DNA from 4 places in the Staphylococcus schleiferi genome. Region 2 is predicted to be linked to each of the others. Evidence: predicted binding sites of a transcription regulator. Region 2 holds the regulator's gene; each other region holds the start of a gene.
The links. Region 2 encodes Rex, which represses fermentation and respiration genes when NADH is low (regulators of the CRP and FNR family bind a similar motif). Its sites were predicted from a motif close to TTGTGAAATATTTCACAA; they were not measured.
Positions count from the first base shown of each region.

Region 1 (2,215 bases), 720 kb from region 2:
ATCTGTCATTTTAAAAATCCTTTCTTAATTTGATAATGAATGCTTAAATGTCTTCTCTAAATAAAGGTTGGCTCATACATCTAGGGCCGCCACGACCACGTACAAGTTCACTACCTGTGATTTCAATGACTTTGACCCCTTTATCTCTTAACAATTGGTTTGAAACGTAGTTACGATCATAAGTGACCACTACGCCAGGACGAATTGTCAACGTATTTGAACCGTCATTCCACTGTTCGCGTGCGCCGTCGATTACGTCACCGTTACCCGTAGGAATAAATTCAATGTTATCGACATGTAAAGCGTCTTCTAATGTTGCTTTAAGTTGGCTTGAATGAGAGATTTTAATATCATGTGTCGCTTCATCTTTTTCGATTGTAAAGATATTCATATGATTTTCTTCTTTGAAAATCGCCGCATGCATTGTAAATTTGTCGTAGTCTATCATTGTAAAGACAGTATCTAAATGCATGAAACTACGGCTGTTTGGTATTTCAATTGCCAATACTTTTGTAAAAGTCGATTGATCATCGAATAAAATTTGGCGTGCCAAACGTTCGATAGCTTGTGCCGAAGTCCGTTCTGAAATACCGATCGCTAACACTTCTTTTGAAAGGATTAATTCGTCGCCACCTTCGATATTGAATGGTGAATTTCGATCCAACCAAACAGGAACGTCCGCATCTTTGAAACGTGGATGATGTTTAAGAATATAGGTCATAAAAATAGATTCTCTACGACGTGCTCTCCAATACATTCGATTGATTGTCATACCGCGTCCAATAGAAGCTTGAGGGTCTCTTGTGAAATAAAGGTTTGGCATAGGGTCTAAATAGAATGGGTATCTATCATCCATGTATTCAACAAGGTGATTGGTTTCGAGTTGAATTTCTTCTTTACGCACACCCGCCATAATTTTATCTACAAGGTCTTGGTCGCTTAATGTTTCAAAGAGTGTTTTAATTTCTTTTTCATGGCCGAGAACTGTTTTTTGAGATTCAGCCAAAATATCATCAATAAACTGTTCGCGTACGGCTTTATCCGCAATGGCTTCGGCGGCTAATTTTTCGAGGTAAACAACTTCAACCCCTTCATCTCTTAAAACTTGCGCAAATTTATCGTGCTCTTCTTGCGCGACTTTCAAATAAGGAATATCGTCAAATAATAAGCCGCTGAGATGATCAGGTACAAGATTTTCTAATTCTTTGCCTGGTCGTTTGAGTAAAACGGTTTTTAATCTGCCAATTTCACTATTCACTTGGATTGGTCCTTTTTCCATTGTTATTCCTCCTTTGCTTGATTACATCCAAAGTATAAAACGCTTTCAGTTATCCAGTTGTGAATGTTTTCTCAATATAAATGTCTAAAACCTCATACAAATGATTTATTCAATACACAATAATGATAACTTATGCATACTTTACCCTTTTAACATGCGTATTTATGAATAATAAGTTAATATTAAATTAAGAGATATGTATAATATTATTCTTTATTCAAAAATGTGTATGTATAATCATCAATCTTTTGAAAAGAGATGTTTATTGATTTTTTGTAAGAAGATGAAGCCACTTAAATGTTTGACAGCGAGTGAGGGTTCATGTGAGATGTCAGAAACTTCACATTTACTAATGAGATGTTTTGTTATGGTAGAGATACACAGTTATTTGTCAGCGGGATTATGAGGCAAAGGAGTTTAAATGCATGAAAAAAAGAAAAAGATTAGACTTAGTATCTATGATTGTAAAAGAGCATAACATTCATTCAAAAGCAGAAATTGTGGATTATATAGAACAACATTTTGGGATAAGGTATAGTGTAGCGACAATTAGTAGAGATTTAAATGAATTGAAGATTTATAAAATGCCATCCGCGCATCAAGAGCGATGTTATCAAAAGTATAATGAAAATGCGCAAAAAGATGCCAAAGCGAAATTGATTAACTTTTATAAAGATGAGATTGCCTCTGTCGTGATTAAAGACACGTACTTAATTATTAAAACAGCACCGGGTTTTGCGCAGAGCATTAATTACTATATTGATCAAATGGAGTTAAATGAGGTGCTTGGAACAGTTGGGGGTAATGATACGATTTTAGTTCTTACGGCGTCAGCTGAGCTTTCAAAATTTGTCCATTATAAGCTTTTTAATCAAACTTACCAAGATGCGAATTTAACGCATTAATCCGTCGATATGACGAGAAACGAATCGCGCC
Region 1 is NZ_CP094712.1:161,162-163,376, forward strand. Features, by position in the region: gene argF (ornithine carbamoyltransferase) at 1-9, opposite strand, end outside; gene arcA (arginine deiminase) at 44-1,279, opposite strand; gene MUA40_RS00675 (arginine repressor) at 1,705-2,184, shown strand.
Region 1: a site for Rex is predicted at 1,337-1,354, ahead of arcA (arginine deiminase). Genes of this name have one in related genera too.

Region 2 (2,215 bases):
GCTTCATAAACAGTTTGTTTATTAATAGTATCTTTCAGCGGTAATAGAACACCATATTTTGAGATTGCTGCAAATAGAGCATACATGAAAAGTGCTATCCAACTACCAATTAAACCTTCCCCCGCACGGTACCATGTCCCAGTGGCACAACCGCCTGCAAGAACAATCCCAATACCAAAAATAAATGATCCAACAATCGTGCCTACGACTGGAAATGTACCATTATCTATCGTGATAACACCCAATGAAGTTAATACATATAAGCCAATAGCTTGGATGCTAATCGCAATAAGCAACGCATAAAACATCTTATTATTTTTTTGAACGTACATATCTCTAAAGCCACCCGTTAAACAAAAACGCGTACGTTGCATGACAAAACCGAGTAAACTTCCCACAATCAATCCACTTATCACAGTCCAGATCAATATTCCTACCTCCTATATCCGATTAATATTATAGGTATTATAGAAAATAAGATCTTACTTTTCAAGTGCATTTCTAAAATAAATATAAAAATATATATCTTTTTCTCAAGTTCATTTGATTACATTTGTATTTTTAGACATCCATGCTCCAAGACCTGTCCTATTCTCACTAAAAAAAGAGTATAAAAATCTAATATCATCATTAGACATTTATACTCTCTTCAAAGCGCTATGTTTTAATTTGCTGTTCATCCAAACAAATCTTTTTGTATGTATGGATAATTATCATAAAAGGTTAATCATTATAATTTTTCATAAAGAATAATAATGATTGTAATTCCACACCTAAATCAATTTGATGTACTTGTACAGATTGAGGTACGTGCACACGTTTCGGTGTAAAATTAAGTATTCCTTTCACACCTGCATCTACAAGTGCATCGGCCACTTCTTGTGCCACCCTTCCTGGTGTAGCAATAATAATGACTTCTAACGCTTCAGTTTCAACGGTACTTTTTATCTCGTCCATTGATTTTACCGTCACATCACCCACTTGCGTACCAATGATTTCCTCACTGATATCAAAGGCTTCAGTAATGGTCATATCATCGTGAATTGAAAAGTTATAAGTGATTAATGCCTTACCTAAATTCCCTACGCCAACAATGCCTATTTTGATTTCATCAGAATCACTTAACTCAGATTTGAAGAATTCCAATAGACTATCAATATTGTAACCATAACCTTTTTTCCCAAGCTCTCCAAAATATGAAAAATCTCGGCGAATTGTTGCAGAATCTATATTTAAGCCTTCACTTATCGCTTTTGAATTCACACGATCTTCACCTTTAGCCTTTAAAATATTGACAAATCGGTAATATAAAGGGAGACGTTTTAAGGTCGCTCTAGGAATTTTATTGCTTTCTTTTCCCATTTTAAAGTCCTCCGTAGTCTTTCTTATGCGTGCACTCATATACATAGTATGTGATAATAATTATAACTTAATTTTATGGTTATGAAAACATTAAGTACTTGATACATATAGGGTTTATTGTACAATAATTAAGAATGAAAGGAGCATGCCATATGATTTTAATGCAATTAAGTCACGTCACCAAATCGTTTGATGGTGAAGAGATTTTTGAAGACGTCAACTTTGAAGTAAAAACCGGCGAACGAATTGGCATTGTAGGACGTAACGGTGCGGGTAAATCAACATTGATGAAAATCATCGCTGGTGTTGAAAACTATGATTCAGGCCATATCTCTAAAATCAAAGGCTTGAAATTAGGCTATTTGACACAACAAATGACATTAAATACCCAAAATACAGTCTTCGAAGAAATGGCCAAACCGTTTGCGCATGTTCAATCCATCTCAGAGCGTATGAAAGATGAAACCGATTGGCTTGCAACTCATGCGGATATGTATGAGTCAGTAGAATATAAAACGCATATTGATCAATACGAAAAGCTCTCAAATGAATTTGAACAGCTTGAAGGTTATCAATATGAAAGTAAAATTAAAACTGTTTTAAATGGACTAGATTTTAGTGAAGCAGATTATCATCGTCCGATTAATGATTTTAGTGGGGGACAAAAAACACGCCTATCATTAGCACAAATGTTATTAAGCGAACCTGATCTGCTTCTTTTAGATGAACCGACGAACCATTTAGATATGGCCACAACAGAATGGCTAGAAGATTATTTAAAATATTTCAAAGGCGCTATCGTTATTATTTCGCACGACCGATTCTTTTTAGATAAAATCGTGACTCAAGTTTA
Region 2 is NZ_CP094712.1:877,134-879,348, reverse strand. Features, by position in the region: gene MUA40_RS03955 (YeeE/YedE family protein) at 1-428, opposite strand, end outside; gene MUA40_RS03950 (redox-sensing transcriptional repressor Rex) at 724-1,362, opposite strand; gene MUA40_RS03945 (ABC-F family ATP-binding cassette domain-containing protein) at 1,515-2,215, shown strand, end outside.

Region 3 (2,215 bases), 930 kb from region 2:
AGAATGTATAATACTTAATGTGAATACCATAACAGTTCAATGAACGGAGGGCCAAAATCTTATGAATAAACTACTTCAATCATTATCAGCTATCGGTGTATCAGCAACACTTGTCACACCACATCTTAATGCAGAGGCTACAACAAACACGATTCCCTCTTTTAAAGGTATAAAAGACTCGGTCATTCAAGTGGGCGAAAAATACAACCCCCTTGAAGGTGTGACCGCTTTTGATAAAGAAGACGGCGACTTAACTGATAAAATTAAAGTGAATGGTCATATCGATACATCTAAACAAGGTACATACGAACTTCAATACCAAGTTGCCGATTCAGACGGTGCGATTGAAACTTCTTCAAGAGTGATTAAAGTTGTAGATGCACCCTTAAAATAACATTTGTATCATTAGTTCCGACCAACCAAAGGAAGCATCAACACTTTTTCCTAATGCAAAATTTATTATGCACTAAAAATAATATTGATGTGCTATGCCATTCCCATAAAGAAGAGAGAGATAAAATAGACACATAAAAACTGTGTTTATAAATCTTTCTCTTTTTTTCATATCAACTACTTCGTATTTTAAACTTTTTTTCACAAATTTTAATTAGCACTTTCCCTACATCTATTCTTCAAATCCCCTTTTTTAAATCCAAAAAAAATAGCTCGAAAAGTTTGTGAAAAAATAAACATTACCTTTTTCTTAATTAAATCTTAATTAAATAAGTAGAAATAGAGACTTTTCACAAAATGTACACATAATTTTAATAATGCCCTGAAGCCCTATCATGCCTTGAATATCAAGGCTTTCATGTTTTTTCATTTATTATTTTTTCAAAATGGCACTTGTAAATATCATATATTATTTTAAAATTAGTATAAGCCCTACAATTGTAGTATTAGGAGGTCAAAAAAAGTGTCAAAATTTAAGTCTTTGCTTCTAGCTTTCGGAACATTGTTTTTGCTTGCGGGCTGTTCTGATGTAGAAGTTCTAAACGCAAAAGGGCCAATGGCCAGCGACCAAAGGTTTTTGATTATTTATTCAATCATCTTTATGGTTGCCATTGTAGCTGTGGTACTTATCCTATTCGCGATATTTACGTTTAAGTATCGTTACAAAAACACAAGCGAATCAGGAAAAATGCACCACAACGTTATTCTTGAGACAGTATGGTTCATCATCCCTGTGATCATTTTAATTGCATTAATGATTCCAACTGTTAGAGCCTTATATGAATATGAGGAGCCACCTAAAGCTGAAGATGACCCAATTGTCATTTATGCAGTGAGTGGTGGATACAAATGGTTCTTTGCTTATCCGGATGAAAAAATTGAAACGGTTAACCACATTAAAATTCCTACTAACCGACCAATTACTTTCAAACTTCAAGCAATGGACACAATGACAAGTTTCTGGGTTCCTCAATTAGGTGGTCAAAAATATGCTATGACTGCCATGACAATGGAGTGGACTTACCAAGCTCACGAAGAAGGTACATATCGTGGACGTAACTCAAACTTTAACGGTGAAGGCTTCTCTCGTCACACATTTAACGTAGAAGCTGTCAGTCAAAGTGAATATGACAAATGGGTAAAAGAAGCGCAATCTGAGAAAAAAATTGATCAAGATACGTTTGATAAACAACTTTTACCTACCACTAAAAATAAAGAACTTACTTTTAGTGGCACACATATGGCATTTGTGGATCCTGCTGCTGATCCAGAATACATTTTCTATGCTTATAAACGATTCAACTACGTACCAAAAGATCCAAACTTCTATGATGATACAAAAGGCGTACTAAGTGAACCGAATAAGCCAGCACGTAAACCACAAATTACAAATGCGAACTACGAACGACATGGTATGAAAGCTGCCATTCTGAAAAACGACGAGCCATATAATCGTGCATTCATGAAAAATGAAAAGCATACTATGGACGAAATGGAATCAATGCATGAAGGTGCCAAAGATGCTGAGGCACATAAAGATCATAAAAGTGGAGGTGGACATTAATGTTGAACTTTCCGTGGAATGAGCTTTTAGTAAACGGTAACTGGATGATTACATTGGCTCAAATTGCAGCACCATTCCTTGTTATTGGTGTTGTTGCTGCCATTACTTACTTTAAGCTCTGGGGATATTTATATAAGGAATGGTTCATGTCAGTCGACCACAAAAAGATTGGTTTAATGTACTTAATCTGTGCTGTTT
Region 3 is NZ_CP094712.1:1,810,117-1,812,331, forward strand. Features, by position in the region: gene MUA40_RS08465 (DUF5011 domain-containing protein) at 62-394, shown strand; gene qoxA (cytochrome aa3 quinol oxidase subunit II) at 917-2,017, shown strand; gene qoxB (cytochrome aa3 quinol oxidase subunit I) at 2,020-2,215, shown strand, end outside.
Region 3: a site for Rex is predicted at 676-693, ahead of qoxA (cytochrome aa3 quinol oxidase subunit II). Genes of this name have one in related genera too.

Region 4 (2,215 bases), 680 kb from region 2:
TAGCTGTTAAAAACATTGCTGCTGTAATCAAATTACCTTGGAACTCTGTAAAAATAAGAAAAGCCCCCATTTTACGTTCCGTATGATCTTTTGGTGACGAACCAAATGATTCCGATAAGGATTTAATGATAGGGTACATAATTCCCCCTGCACGTGCAGTATTACTAGGTGTTGCAGGTGCCAAAATCAAATCCACACCGACTAACGAATAAGCTAAGCCGAGGGTTTTCTTACCAAATATTTTAACAAAATGTAATGCGATCCGTTGTCCTAGCCCTGTTTTCACAAAACCTCTTGAAATAAAAAACGCGATCGCAATCAACCAAATGCTATTGTTACCAAACCCTTGCACAGCCGTTTTCATATCAACAATGCCACAAGCGACCATCAGTGTAAAACCGATAATTGAAACAGCGCCAATCGGCATCGGCTGCGTAATACAAGCAATAATCGTTGCTACGAAAATCGCAAACATATACCATGCTTGAGGATCCACTGCGTCAGGCTTGAAAGGCGTCAATGCCCAAATTAACAAACCTACCACAATCGGAATAATAAATTTATGATACTTCACATTGCTTTCCATAACCATCTTCCTTTTATTTTTTTAAATGATTACTATAAACCAATAGTAACATAGCCCGTTCTCATAAATAAATCGAAACTCTTAAAATATTCACAGTTTTTTAACAAATTTAAAATTAAGAATAAAAATGCTTATATGCTAACGTTTTTCTATGCATATTATAATAATAATTCACTTATTTTCTATTAAAAATTTATTTTCTTCACATGAAAAACCTTTACCTTTTTATAAGAGTATACTATAATGATTGTGAAATTATTCACAATATAGTGGGAGGTATTCAATATGACTACAGTAGTAAAAGAACAGAAACAAGAAACAGAAGTTTTTGAAATGATTCATTTGCTCGCTCAAAACGGCCAAGCTGCCCTTGAAGGACTCTCAAAAAAATCACAAGCTGAAATTGATCACATCGTTCATGAAATGAGTATGGCTGCGGTGGATCAACATATGGCACTTGCTCGCCATGCTTGTGAAGAAACAGGACGTGGTGTATACGAAGACAAAGCCATTAAAAACCTCTATGCATCTGAGTATATTTGGAACTCCATTAAAGATGATCAAACTGTCGGTATCATTGATCAAGATGACCAAAGAGGTTTAACATATGTCGCTGAACCTGTCGGCATCATTTGTGGGGTAACACCAACAACAAACCCAACATCAACAACTATCTTCAAAGCAATCATAGCGATTAAAACAGGTAACCCAATCATCTTCGCTTTCCACCCAAGTGCACAACAATCTTCAAAAGCAGCAGCTCAAGTTGTTTTAGAAGCAGCCATCCGTGCCGGCGCACCAGAACATTGTATTCAATGGATTGAACATCCATCAGTTGAAGCGACAAAACAATTAATGAACCATGAAAGCATCGCATTAGTATTAGCAACAGGTGGTTCAGGAATGGTTAAATCTGCTTACTCAACAGGTAAACCTGCTTTAGGTGTTGGACCGGGTAACGTCCCTGCTTATGTTGAAAAATCTGCTAAAATTAAACGTGTTGTCAACGATATCATCGGTTCTAAAACTTTTGATAATGGGATGATTTGTGCATCAGAACAAGCTGCAATAGTAGATAAAGACATCTATCAAGAAGTTAAAAAAGAATTCGAAGCACATCAATGTTATTTTGTGAAAAATAATGAGCTCAAAAAATTAGAAGCAGCTGTGATGAAGGAAGACCGCTCTGCAGTACGCCCTGACATCGTAGGACGTCCAGCTGTAAAAATTGCTGAAATGGCCGGAATTAAAGTACCAGAAGGCACAAAAATGTTAATCGCTGAACTAAAAGGTGTCGGTGAAGACTATCCTTTATCAAAAGAAAAACTCTCACCTGTCCTTGCGATGGTCAAAGCAACTTCAACAGAGCACGCTTTTGATTTATGTGAAGCGATGCTACATTTAGGTGGCTTAGGTCATACAGCTGTAATTCATACTGAAGATGAACAACTCCAAGAAAAATTTGGTCTTAGAATGAAAGCTTGTCGTATTCTTGTAAATACACCATCATCTGCTGGAGGTATTGGTGATATGTATAATGAATTAATTCCTTCTTTAACTTTAGGCTGTGGTTCATATGGTAAAAACTCAGTTTCTCATAACGTTTCTGCAACAGACTTAATTAATATT
Region 4 is NZ_CP094712.1:196,271-198,485, reverse strand. Features, by position in the region: gene MUA40_RS00830 (anion permease) at 1-586, opposite strand, end outside; gene adhE (bifunctional acetaldehyde-CoA/alcohol dehydrogenase) at 872-2,215, shown strand, end outside.
Region 4: a site for Rex is predicted at 834-851, ahead of adhE (bifunctional acetaldehyde-CoA/alcohol dehydrogenase). Genes of this name have one in related genera too.